3 regions of the Streptomyces sp. NPDC057623 genome follow, and region 3 is predicted to be linked to each of the others. Evidence: riboswitches for the same ligand, from Rfam matches in the RefSeq annotation. Region 3 holds a riboswitch; each other region holds the start of a gene.
The links. Region 3 has a riboswitch for cobalamin ahead of ACFU95_RS08005 (energy-coupling factor ABC transporter permease). Riboswitches for the same ligand answer to the same signal wherever they lie in the genome.

Region 1 (3,963 bases), on a different contig from region 3:
GGGCGCGGGGCGCCCTCCTCGATCATCTCCAGCAGCCGGAACAGCGAGGTCGGCGCGTTCCCGACCGCGACCACCGAGCCCTCCAGCCGGTCCCGCCACAGCTCCATGGCGGCCGCGCTGCGCGTGGTGCCCATCTGCGCGGCCAGCCCGGGGACGGCCGGGTCGGACAGGGTGCACAGCACGTCGTTGCCGGCGGGCAGCCGCTTGCGGGTCACACCGCTCGCCACCATCTGCACATCGGTGAAGATGGGCGCACCCGCACGCAGGGCCTCCCGGGCACGGGCCACCACCCCCGGCGAGTACACGAGGTCGCGCACCAGGTCGACCATCCCGCAGGCATGGATCATCCGGACCGCGACCTGACTGACGTCGGCGGGCAGGCCCGCGAGGTCCGCCTCCGCGCGGATGGTGGCAAAGGACTGGCGGTAGATGGCCGCACCGTCCTTCTCGTACTCGAACACCGTGCTCCTACAGGTCATGCGTGCGGGCCGCCGCCAAGTCGGCGGCGAGCTTCGATGGGTTGTCGGTCGTCGTCGTGGCGCGGACCCGGCCGCCTCGTACGACGGAGATCAGGTAGCCGCCGTCCGGGGCCGCGACGACGTCCACGTGATCGCCGCGCGGGCGACCGCAACGGCGCTCGCAACCGGACCAGTACGCCGGCAGCCCGCCGCCCGTGGTGAGCGACGCGGCCGCGTCCGTACGGATGTCCGCCCGCGACTTGGCGCAACCTGGCCGTCCGATGCAGGCACCGATGCCCAGCCAAGGGGAGTCCGGGTCCGTGATCAGACCGACGGAGTCTAGGCCGGGCAGCCGGTCGGAGCGCACTGTGGGAAGGATCACCCCGCGCCAGGGTGTGAGGCGCAGCTCCCCGGACACGGCCGCGGTCAGCTCCGTCCACTGCGCCGCGGTGAGGCGGCCCAGCGGGGCGAGAACGGAGAGGCTCGTCGTGCCGTCCGGGCCGGTGACGACGCCGGGGGAGGGGGAGATGCCGCTCGCGAGCGGCCAGGCCGGCGAGACCTGCCCGCCCCCCAGCCGCCGTACCACCTCGTGCGTCAACTCCTCGGCGGGCGACGGAAGTTCGGCCACCCGCCAGACCTGGCCGCCACTCGCCTCCAGGAACACCTCGGCGGCCAGCAACGCGGCCCTGGGCGCGTCCTCGGCGCTCAGGACGGCGACGGAACCGGCGGCCCCGATCCGCAGCCACCCACCCCCGTCCGGCGCGGCCCGCAGCGTCACGTCCGCATCGAGCCCCGCCACGTCCCCGCGCCCGTCGTCGAGCGCGAACAGGAACCGCCCGGACAGCCGGGCCGCCGCCTCGCTCGCGCACAGCAACGCGTCCAACGTCCGCAGCCACGGCCGTACGTCGGCGAAGCCGCGCCCGTCCAGCCCGGACAGGGGCGAGGCCACCACGTTGCGCACCCGCTCGTGCCGCCACGACGGCAGCAGCCCAGCCGCGTCCAGCCGGGTCGCCAACTCCCCGCCGCAGCCGGTCGTCAGACCGCGCAGCTGGACGTTTCCCCGCGAGGTCAGATGCAGTTCCCCGTCGCCCAGTTCGCGCGCCGCCCGGCCGAGATCCCGTGCCTGACCGACCTGAAGCACACCCCCGGGAATCCGGATCCGGGCGAGTGCGCCGTCGTCCGCCGTGTGCAGCCTCAGTGCGCCCGGGCATGCGTCGCCCCGGTCCCGTGAGACCCCTGTGGCCTGGGACGACGGTCGGATCGACGGCGTGGACATGGCGGCGAGCATACCGACCGCCCCGCCGACCGTATGCGCCGCCTCGGTAGGCCGACGCCTCTTCCCGCGCCCCCTGCCCGCGCCCCTTACTATGCTTCTCGGTGGATCATCCGGTCCGCCACCGCCACGACGGCGACAGGGGAGGAAGCCGGTGCGAATCCGGCGCGGTCCCGCCACTGTGAGCCCACCCCGCCAGGGTCGGGTGAGTCAGGAACTCCCGCCGTCAGACACCGCCCGGGGCGCGGACACCCCGAGGAAGGCCGACGCCGCATGATCCTTCTCCTGTCGACGTCCGACACCGACCTGCTCAGCGCTCGCGCGGCGAACGGCCCGGTCCCGTACCGCTTCGCCAACCCGGCCCGGCTCCCGCTCGACGACCTGCCCGCGCTCCTCGACGGCGTCGACCTGGTCGTCGTACGCCTGCTCGGTGGTCTGCGCGCCTGGCAGGAGGGCCTCGACCTGCTGCTCGCCGACGGCCGCCCGGTCGTCGTCCTCTCCGGCGAACAGGCCCCGGACGCCCAGCTGATGGCCGCCTCCACGGTCCCCGTCGGCATCGCCGCCGAGGCCCACGCCTACCTCGCCCACGGCGGCCCGGCCAACCTGGACCAGCTCGCCCGCTTCCTGTCGGACACCGTGCTGCTGACCGGGCACGGCTTCGAGGCACCGGCGCCCGCGCCGAGCTGGGGCCCGCTGGAGCGCGAGTCCCGCGCCGACGGCCCGACGATCGCCGTGCTCTACTACCGCGCCCACCACATGAGCGGCAACACCGCCTTCGTGGGCGCCCTGTGCGACGCGATCGAGGAGGCCGGCGCCCGGCCGCTGCCGCTGTACGTCGCTTCACTGCGGGCCCCCGAGCCCGAACTCATCGACGAACTGCGCGCAGCCGACGCCATCGTCACCACCGTCCTCGCCGCCGGCGGCACCAAGCCCGCCGAGGCATCGGCCGGCGGCGACGACGAGTCCTGGGACGCGGGCGCCCTGACCTCCCTCGACGTGCCGATCCTCCAGGCCCTGTGCCTGACCGGTTCGCGCACCGCCTGGGAGGAGAACGACGAGGGCGTCTCCCCGCTGGACGCCGCCAGTCAGATCGCCGTGCCCGAGTTCGACGGCCGGCTCATCACCGTGCCGTTCTCCTTCAAGGAGATCGACGAGGACGGCCTGCCCGCCTACGTCGCCGACCCCGAGCGCGCGGCCCGGGTCGCCGGAATCGCCGTACGCCACGCGCGTCTTCGCCACATCCCGGCCGCCGACAAGCGCCTGGCCCTGGTGCTGTCCGCCTACCCGACCAAGCACTCCCGGATCGGCAACGCGGTCGGCCTGGACACCCCCGCCAGCGCCGTCGCGCTGCTCAGGCGGCTGGTGGCCGAGGGCTACGACTTCGGCGACAGCGACATCCCCGGCCTGGTCTCCGGCGACGGCGACGAGCTGATCCGCGCGCTCATCGAGGCCGGCGGCCACGACCAGGACTGGCTCACCGAGGAGCAGTTGGCCCGCAACCCGGTGCGCATCCCGGCGGCCGACTACCGGCGCTGGTTCGCCACGCTTCCCGAGGAGCTGCGCACGTCCGTCGAGGAGCACTGGGGCCCGGCGCCCGGCGAGATGTTCGTCGACCGCAGCCGCAACAAGGAGGGCGACATCGTCCTCGCGGCCCTGCGCTTCGGCAACCTGCTGATCCTCATCCAGCCCCCGCGCGGCTTCGGCGAGAACCCCATCGCCATCTACCACGACCCGGACCTGCCGCCCTCGCACCACTACCTGGCCGCCTACCGCTGGATCGCCGCCCGCGCCGAGGACGGCGGTTTCGGCGCCGACGCGATGATCCACCTCGGCAAGCACGGCAACCTGGAGTGGCTGCCCGGCAAGAACGCCGGCCTGTCCGCCGCCTGCGGCCCCGACGCCGCCCTCGGCGACCTGCCCCTGATCTACCCGTTCCTGGTCAACGACCCCGGCGAGGGCACCCAGGCCAAGCGCCGCGTCCACGCCACCCTCATCGACCACCTCGTCCCGCCGATGGCCCGCGCCGACTCCTACGGCGACATCGCGCGCCTGGAGCAACTCCTCGACGAGTACGCCCAGATCTCCTCCATGGACCCGGCCAAGCTCCCGGCCATCCGCGCCCAGATCTGGACCCTCATCCAGGCCGCCAAGCTCGACCACGACCTCGGCCTGGCCGACCGCCCCGACGACGACGGCTTCGACGACTTCCTGCTGCACGTCGACGGCTGGCTG
Region 2 (3,963 bases), on a different contig from region 3:
TCGCGAGAACGCGCAACCGGCGCCCCTCCGCCGGTGCCGAGACGAGATCCACCACCAGTGCCAACAGGGCGCGGGCCGTGGCCGTTTCGGCGGCGACCGTCTCCTCCAGCTGGTTGAGGAAGAAGACATGGCCGCGCGGGCCGCAGTGGTCCAGCACTCGCCGCCCGAGTTCGGCGGCGGTCGGACCGTCCGCGGAGTCCAGCAGGTCCGCCAGGGCGAGCGCGGCACGCTCCTGCTCCACGGCGGCCAGCGCGGGGTTGAGGGCCGCCTCGGGCCGGGGCGCGGGCACGGCGGCGGGGTCGGGACCAGGGCGGGGGCCGGGGTCGGGACCCGGCGACATCACCGGTCCGGCGTCGGGACCGGTCGCAGGCGACCCCGACGCAGCGCCACCGGAACCGGCCTCGGGCGATGGCCCCTGTGCGACTGCGGCACCAGACGCCCCCAACGCCCCCGCCGCCCAAGCCGCCCCCGATGCTCCCAACACCCCCACCACCGCCCGAGCCACCGTCAGCGACGCCCGTGTCCCCGGCAGTGGGCGGATCTCCGAGACGGTGAACCCCTCGGCCCGCAGTCGGGGCAGTACCCCGGCCCGTACCAGGGACGTCTTGCCGCTGCCGGACGGACCCACCACCGGGACCACCAAGTGCCGTTCGACCGCGTCGAGGAGCCGACGCGTCTCGTCCTCCCGGCCGAAGAAGTACTCGGCGTCCTTCTCGCGGAACGCGTCGAGACCGCGGTACGGGCAGCGGCGCCGACCGGGCTGGAGGTCGAGGAGCGCGGCGGCCGGGATGAGGTACGACGTCGTCGCCGAGGCGCCGCGGTCGGTCGCGACCGTCATGCCGATGACCGCGCCGGCCTCCTCGTCCCAGACCGGCGCTCCGCTGCATCCGGGGCCGATGCGATGGCCCGTGCCGTCCGTCTCCATCGCGATCCAGCCCTGGCCGACGATGTCGAGCAGCCGTCCGCCGATCCAGGCGCCGTGCTCGGCGGTGGCGGGAAAGCCGAGGACGCGGAAGCGGTGGTGCCAGACGTCGCCCGCGCCCGCCAGCGGGACCGCGCCACCGGGTGCGCCTTCCGGCAGCCGCAGCAAGGCGATGTCGCCGGTGCCGTCCGTTGCCACCGGCCGCCAGCCGGACACCTTCGCCTCGTAGGTCACCGCGCCCGGCAGCAGCGGGAACTCCACCGTCACCGACGGCACCGGCGGCGTCGCCGCTCTCGCGTCGGTGCGCAGCGCGTCCGCGACCACATGGGCGCAGGTGACGACCGTGCCCGGGGCGAGCAGGAAGCCCGTCCCCACGGACCGGCCGTCGACGCCGCGCACCCGGACCACCGCGGTGCCGAGCTCTTCCAGGGAACCGGCACCCTTTCCCCGTAGACCCGTTTCACCAATGTTCATACAGACTCGCCGAGTTTCCTCTATCTCATCATGCTTCGTACGAGATATTGCAGGTGCCGGGCGCCCCTGTCCGCAACCGAGTCGCGGCAAGGCCACCCGGCTCGGGGAATTGGTCCCGAGTCCGCCCCTACAGGTCCGGTGTGGTGCTAGCCATGTGGGGTTCTCCACACTCCCCCGCCGCAGGTCAACGGCAAGTTGACGGCCCTTCCAACCCCGTGGTGGACTTCCGGGGCCAGCTACGGCGGCAGAAGAGGAAGCCGGTGCGAATCCGGCGCGGTCCCGCCACTGTCACCGGGGTAGAAAGCCCCGGGAGCCAGGAACTCTCGCCGCCGGTCTCGTCGAACCAGGGCGTGGACACCCTGAGTGAGGACACAACGCGATGCTCGCCTGCCGATCGACACGCAGTACCAGACCGTCGTCTGACCTCACGGTCGGCTGACTCCGATGCGAGCCGATCGCGTCTTCGCGTACGGCGCCGCCGCCGGGCTTCTCGGTGATCTGCTGCTCGGCGACCCTCGCCGGGGGCATCCGGTCGCCGCGTTCGGGCGCGCCGCCGGTGCCGTGGAAAGAGTGCTGTGGCGCGACGACCGCGCACGGGGTGCGCTGCACACGGCCGTGTGCGCCGGTGGCGCCGTCGCCGTCGGAGCGCTCGCCGCGCGTGCCGTCCGTACCTCTCCCGCCGCGTCTCTCGCCCTGACCGGCGCCGCCACCTGGGCGGTGGTCGGGGGGACTTCGCTCGCCCGGGAGGCCCTCACGATCGGGCGCGCCCTGGAGGCGGGGGACGTCGAGGGCGCGCGGGCGCGCCTGCCGCATCTGTGCGGGCGGGATCCGCAGGCGCTGGACGCGGACGGGATCGCGCGGGCGGTCGTGGAGTCCGTCGCCGAGAACACCTCCGACGCGGTGGTGGGCGCGCTGGTGTGGGGTGCCGTCGGCGGGGTGCCGGGGCTGCTCGGGTTCCGGGCCGTGAACACGCTCGACGCCATGGTGGGCCACAAGTCGCCCAAGTACCGCCGGTACGGGTGGGCTTCGGCACGGCTCGACGACGTGGCGGGGTGGCCGGGGGCCCGGCTGACCGCCGTACTCGCCGCCGTCGCCGGGGGAGATCCGCGCGGGGCGGTACGGGCCTGGCGCGCCGACGCCGGCAAGCACCCCAGCCCCAACGCCGGGCCCGTCGAGGCCTCGTTCGCGGGGGCGCTCGGGGTGCGCCTCGGCGGGACGCTGTCGTACGGCGGGCGGGTGGAGCATCGGCCCGTGCTCAACGGGGCGGGGCGCGCCGTCGCCGTCCAGGACATCGAGAGGGCCGTACGGCTGTCGAGGCGCGTCGGCTGGCTGGCGCTCGGCGTCTGTGCCGCCGCGCGCCGTATCGCGAAGGGACGTACGTCATGACGGGCGGTGGGCTTCTCGTCGCCGGAACCACCTCGGACGCGGGCAAGAGCGTCGTCACCGCCGGGATCTGCCGGTGGCTGGTGCGGCAGGGGGTCAAGGTCGCACCCTTCAAGGCGCAGAACATGTCCCTCAACTCGTTCGTGACGCGCGAGGGCGCCGAGATCGGGCGGGCGCAGGCCATGCAGGCGCAGGCGTGCCGCCTGGAGCCGACCGCGCAGATGAATCCCGTGCTGCTCAAGCCCGGTGGCGAGCGGAGCAGCCAGGTCGTCCTGCTGGGCAGGCCGGTGGGCGAGATGAGTGCACGCGGGTACCACGGGGGGCGGCAGCAGGCGCTGCTCGGGACGGTGCTCGACTGTCTCGCCGAACTGCGGGACACGTACGACGCGGTGATCTGTGAGGGGGCCGGCTCTCCGGCCGAGATCAATCTGCGGCGGACCGACATCGTCAACATGGGCATCGCCCGCAGTGCGCGGCTGCCCGTGCTGGTCGTGGGTGACATCGACCGCGGGGGCGTCTTCGCCTCCTTCTTCGGGACCGTGGCGCTGCTCTCCCCCGAGGACCAGGAGCTCATCGCCGGGTTCCTCGTCAACAAGTTCCGGGGCGACGTGTCGCTGCTCGAACCCGGGCTCGACATGCTCCACGGCCTCACCGGCCGGCACACCTACGGTGTCCTGCCCTTCCGGCACGGGCTCGGCATCGACGAGGAGGACGGGCTGCGGGTCTCGCTGCGCGGCACGGTCCGGGAGTCGGTCGTCGCGCCGCCCGTCGGCGAGGATGTGCTGCGGGTCGCGGTCTGTGCCGTCCCGCTGATGTCCAACTTCACCGACGTGGACGCCCTGGCCGCCGAGCCGGGTGTTGTCGTGCGGTTCGTGGACCGGCCGGAGGAGCTGGCCGACGCGGATCTGGTGGTGCTCCCCGGCACCCGGGGAACCGTGCGCGCGCTGGAGTGGCTGCGGGAACGGGGACTCGCGCAGGCCATCGAGCGCAGGGCCGCCGAGGGGCGGCCGATCCTCGGCATCTGCGGTGGCTTCCAGGTGCTCGGCGAGCACATCGAGGACGAGGTCGAGAGCCGCGCGGGCCAGGTCGACGGGCTCGGGATCCTGCCGGTACGGGTGCGGTTCGCCCGCGAGAAGACCCTGACCCGGCCCGTCGGCGAAGCCCTCGGGGAGCGGGTGGAGGGG
Region 3 (3,963 bases):
CGCCCGGCCAGGGCGGCAGCGAGATCGCGAGCACGGTGAGGCCGAGCCCGAGCACGGCCTTGTCCACGGGGTGACGGCGGCGCCAGCGACTGCTGTGCGCCGCCGCGTCGATCGGCAGCACGAGGCGTCAGGCCCTTTCAGCCGTGGACTCCTCGGGGGTGGCACCGGCCGAGCCGCCGGTGTCACCCACCCGCTCCAGCGCCCGCTGCTCTCCCTGCCGCCGTCCCCGGTGCAGGCCGAAGTAGTAGGCGAGGACCCCGGCGCCGAGGGCCGCCTGGAGGGAGAACAGCGCCGACTCGATCTCGCCGGACGGCGGCTCGTACAGCGGCGAGAACCACGGCTCGTAATCCGGCTTGATCTCGGTGATCGCCGACTCCGCCTCACTGTCGGCGCCCGTGAACGGCTCCTCCTTGTGGTCACCGAGGCCGAGGGCCAGCGGCAGCACGGCGAGGGCGGCCACGACGAGCAGCAGCAGGACGTTGATCTTCGTGTTCCTGCTCATCGGGCCACCGCCTCGGTCTCGGTCTCGGCTTCGGTCCGGGACTGCCTCTTGGTCAGGAGTACGCCCAGCCGGGTCAGTTCGCCCTTGCTGGACTGCACCAGCAGCCGCATCACGAGCACCGTGAGCAGTCCCTCGCTGACCGCGAGGGGGATCTGGGTGACGGCGAAGATGGAGCCGAACTTGCCGAGCGCGCCCAGGAATCCGCTGCTCGGGTCGGGGAAGGCGAGCGCCAGCTGGACGCTGGTCACGCAGTAGGTGGACAGGTCGGCGACGAAGGCCCCGAAGAACACCGCGACCATCAGCGGCACGTCGTACCGCCGTAGGAGTCGGTAGATCGCGTATCCGGCCCAGGGCCCGACGATCGCCATCGAGAAGACGTTGGCGCCGAGCGTGGTCAGACCGCCGTGCGCGAGCAACAGCGCCTGGAAGAGCAGGGTGATGGTGCCCAGGACGGCCATGATCGGCGGCCGGAACAGGATGGCACCGAGGCCGGTGCCGGTGGGATGCGAGCAGCTGCCGGTCACCGAGGGCAGCTTCAGCGCGGACAGGACGAACGTGAAGGCTCCGGAAGCACCGAGGAGCAGTGTGCTCTCGGGGTGCTCCTTGACTTCACGGGTGAGTGAACGGACGCCGTGGACGACGAAGGGCGCGGACGCGACGCCCCAGGCGACCGCGTGCGCCGGAGGCAGGAAACCCTCGGCTATGTGCATGGCTCAGCAGACCCTCTCCAGCACCTCGTGGATGGTTGACGCGCCTTGGCCGGTCTCCTGGCTTACGGGTACCACCGCCCGTGCTCCGCCTTCCCGGGTCCCGAAGGACCCAGTGGCTGCCCGTTTGAGGGCCGGAGCCGGACTTCCCGATTCACAGTGGCGAGGGCCGCACCGGCATCACACCGGCTTTCCCGTTCACCAAGGCGTGGTGACAGTAGTGCCCGGACAGGGTGGCTGACAAGCGCGCCTCAGGGGCGCGAAAGGGTCGCTCGACCGCTCACGACGTGCCCGTGCGCAGGGCCGGATGCCGCACTCCCCGGCCTCCCCCGGCGCCCTGTCCTTACGTGGCGCGGGCGGATGCCGCGGTGGCGGGACTCGACCTCGATACGGCTCTCCGACTCGTAGGAAGTTCCCTCGCCGACGCGTAACGTGAATCACATGAAGATCCTCATCAGCGCCGACATGGAGGGCGCCACCGGCGTGACCTGGCCGGCCGACGTCCTGCCCGGGACGCCGCAGTGGGAGCGGTGCCGGGGGATGTTCACCTCGGACGTCAACGCCGCCGTGCTGGGCTTCTTCGACGGGGGCGCCGAGGAGGTCGTCGTCAACGAGGCCCACTGGACGATGCGCAATCTGCTGCTCGAACGGCTCGACGAGCGGGCGCAGATGCTCACCGGCCGGCACAAGGCGCTGTCCATGGTCGAGGGCGTGCAGCACGGCGACGTGGACGGCGTCGCCTTCGTCGGCTACCACGCGGGCGCCGGCATGGAGGGCGTCCTCGCCCACACCTATCTCGCCAACTCCGTCACCGGGGTGTGGCTGAACGACGTACGGGCGAGCGAGGGCCTGCTGAACGCGCGGGTCGTCGCCGAGTACGGCGTGCCCGTCGTGCTCGTCACCGGCGACGACGTGGCCTGCGAGGACGCCCTCGGGTACGCGCCCGAGGCGCTGAAGGTCGCCGTCAAGGACCACGTCTCGCGGTACGCAGCCGTGTGCCGGACGCCGGCCAGGACCGCCGCCGACATCCGCGCCGCCGCCAAGGAGGCGGCCGCGCTGGCGGTTCGTCAGGTGCCGGTGAGCGACGGACCGTTCACCGTGGCCCTCGAATTCGACGCCGAGCATCTCGCGATGGCCGCCACCGTCGTCCCGGGCGTCCAGCGGATCGGGGAGCGGAAGGTGGCGTACACGAGCGAGCGCATGTACGAGGGAATCCGTACCTTCAAGGCGGTCACCACGATCGTCTCGGCCGCGGTGGAGGAGCAGTATGGCTGACCAGCAGGCACTGGACGAGGTCGTGACGTTCACCTCCGACCTCATCCGGATCGACACGACCAACCGGGGCGGCGGCGACTGCCAGGAGCGCCCCGCCGCGGAGTACGCCGCCGAGCGGCTGGCCGAGGCGGGCCTGGAGCCCACGATGCTGGAGCGCACCAAGGGCCGTACGAACGTCGTCGCCCGCTTCGAGGGCACCGACCCCTCCGCGGACGCCCTGCTTCTCCACGGTCACCTGGACGTGGTGCCCGCGCAGGCCGCCGAGTGGAGCGTGCACCCCTTCTCCGGGGAGATCCGCGACGGCGTGGTCTGGGGCCGGGGCGCGGTCGACATGAAGAACATGGACGCGATGATCCTGGCCGTCGTCCGGGGCTGGGTCCGGGAAGGCGTACGGCCCCGGCGGGACGTCGTGATCGCCTTCACCGCCGACGAGGAGGCGAGCGCCGAGGACGGCGCCGGATTCCTCGCCGACCGGCACGCCGGGCTCTTCGAGGGCTGCACCGAGGGCTTCAGCGAGGCCGGCGCCTTCACCGTCCACGACGGCAGCGGGCGGCAGCTCTATCCGATCGCGGCCGGGGAGCGCGGCACCGGCTGGGTCAAGCTCACCGCACGCGGCAGGGCCGGGCACGGCTCCCGGCCCAACCGGGAGAACGCGGTGATCCGCCTCGCCGCCGCCGTGACCCGCATCGGCGCCCACGAGTGGCCGCTCCGGTTGACCCCGACGGTCCGCGCTTCCCTCACCGAACTCGCCGCGCTGTACGGCCTCCAGGCCGACCTGGACGACGTGGACGGACTGCTGGAGAAGCTGGGCCCGGTGGCCGAGCTCGTCGCGCCGACCGTCCGCAACAGCGCCAACCCCACGATGCTGGAAGCCGGTTACAAGGTCAACGTGATCCCGGGGGAGGCCGTGGCCTACGTCGACGGCCGGTATCTGCCCGGCCTGCGGGACGAGTTCAGCGCCACCCTCGACGAACTCACCGGGCCCGATGTGGACTGGGAGTTCCACCATGGCGAGGTGGCCCTCCAGTCACCGGTGGACTCGCCGACGTACGCCAGGATGCGCGCCGCGATCGAGGAGTTCGCGCCCGAAGGGCACGTCGTGCCGTACTGCATGTCCGGCGGCACGGACGCCAAGCAGTTCTCACGGCTCGGCATCACCGGCTACGGCTTCTCCCCGCTGAAGCTGCCGGAGGGCTACGACTACGGGGCGATGTTCCACGGCGTCGACGAGCGGGTGCCGGTCGAGGCGCTGCACTTCGGTGTCCGGGTCCTCGACCGCTTCCTGCGGACGGCCTAGGCGGGATGGGGGAGACAGTGCGGACGCTGGCGTACGGTTCCTGGCCCTCGCCGATCGACGCGGCCCTCGCCGCCACGCACGACGGGCACCCCGAGTACGTGGGCTTCGTCGGCGACGAGGCGTGGTGGACCGAGCCACGGCCCACGGAGGGCGGTCGGCGCACCCTGGTGCGGCGGCGTGCC

Region 1: it holds a riboswitch for cobalamin, as region 3 does, so the genes downstream of both, cobN (cobaltochelatase subunit CobN) here and ACFU95_RS08005 (energy-coupling factor ABC transporter permease) in region 3, are expected to answer to the same signal.
Region 2: it holds a riboswitch for cobalamin, as region 3 does, so the genes downstream of both, ACFU95_RS19685 (cobalamin biosynthesis protein) here and ACFU95_RS08005 (energy-coupling factor ABC transporter permease) in region 3, are expected to answer to the same signal.

The regions. Positions count from the first base shown of each region.
Region 1 is NZ_JBHVGZ010000022.1:86-4,048, forward strand. Features, by position in the region: partial or broken gene ACFU95_RS22710 (precorrin-8X methylmutase) at 1-479, opposite strand, end outside; gene ACFU95_RS22715 (cobalamin biosynthesis protein CobG) at 469-1,734, opposite strand; cobalamin riboswitch at 1,829-1,974, shown strand; gene cobN (cobaltochelatase subunit CobN) at 2,005-3,963, shown strand, end outside.
Region 2 is NZ_JBHVGZ010000017.1:86,063-90,025, reverse strand. Features, by position in the region: gene ACFU95_RS19690 (trypsin-like peptidase domain-containing protein) at 1-1,396, opposite strand, end outside; cobalamin riboswitch at 1,599-1,742, shown strand; gene ACFU95_RS19685 (cobalamin biosynthesis protein) at 1,841-2,782, shown strand; gene ACFU95_RS19680 (cobyric acid synthase) at 2,779-3,963, shown strand, end outside.
Region 3 is NZ_JBHVGZ010000005.1:184,596-188,558, reverse strand. Features, by position in the region: gene cbiQ (cobalt ECF transporter T component CbiQ) at 1-121, opposite strand, end outside; gene ACFU95_RS08010 (energy-coupling factor ABC transporter substrate-binding protein) at 128-502, opposite strand; gene ACFU95_RS08005 (energy-coupling factor ABC transporter permease) at 499-1,212, opposite strand; cobalamin riboswitch at 1,242-1,430, opposite strand; gene ACFU95_RS08000 (M55 family metallopeptidase) at 1,651-2,484, shown strand; gene ACFU95_RS07995 (M20/M25/M40 family metallo-hydrolase) at 2,477-3,781, shown strand; gene ACFU95_RS07990 (prolyl oligopeptidase family serine peptidase) at 3,787-3,963, shown strand, end outside.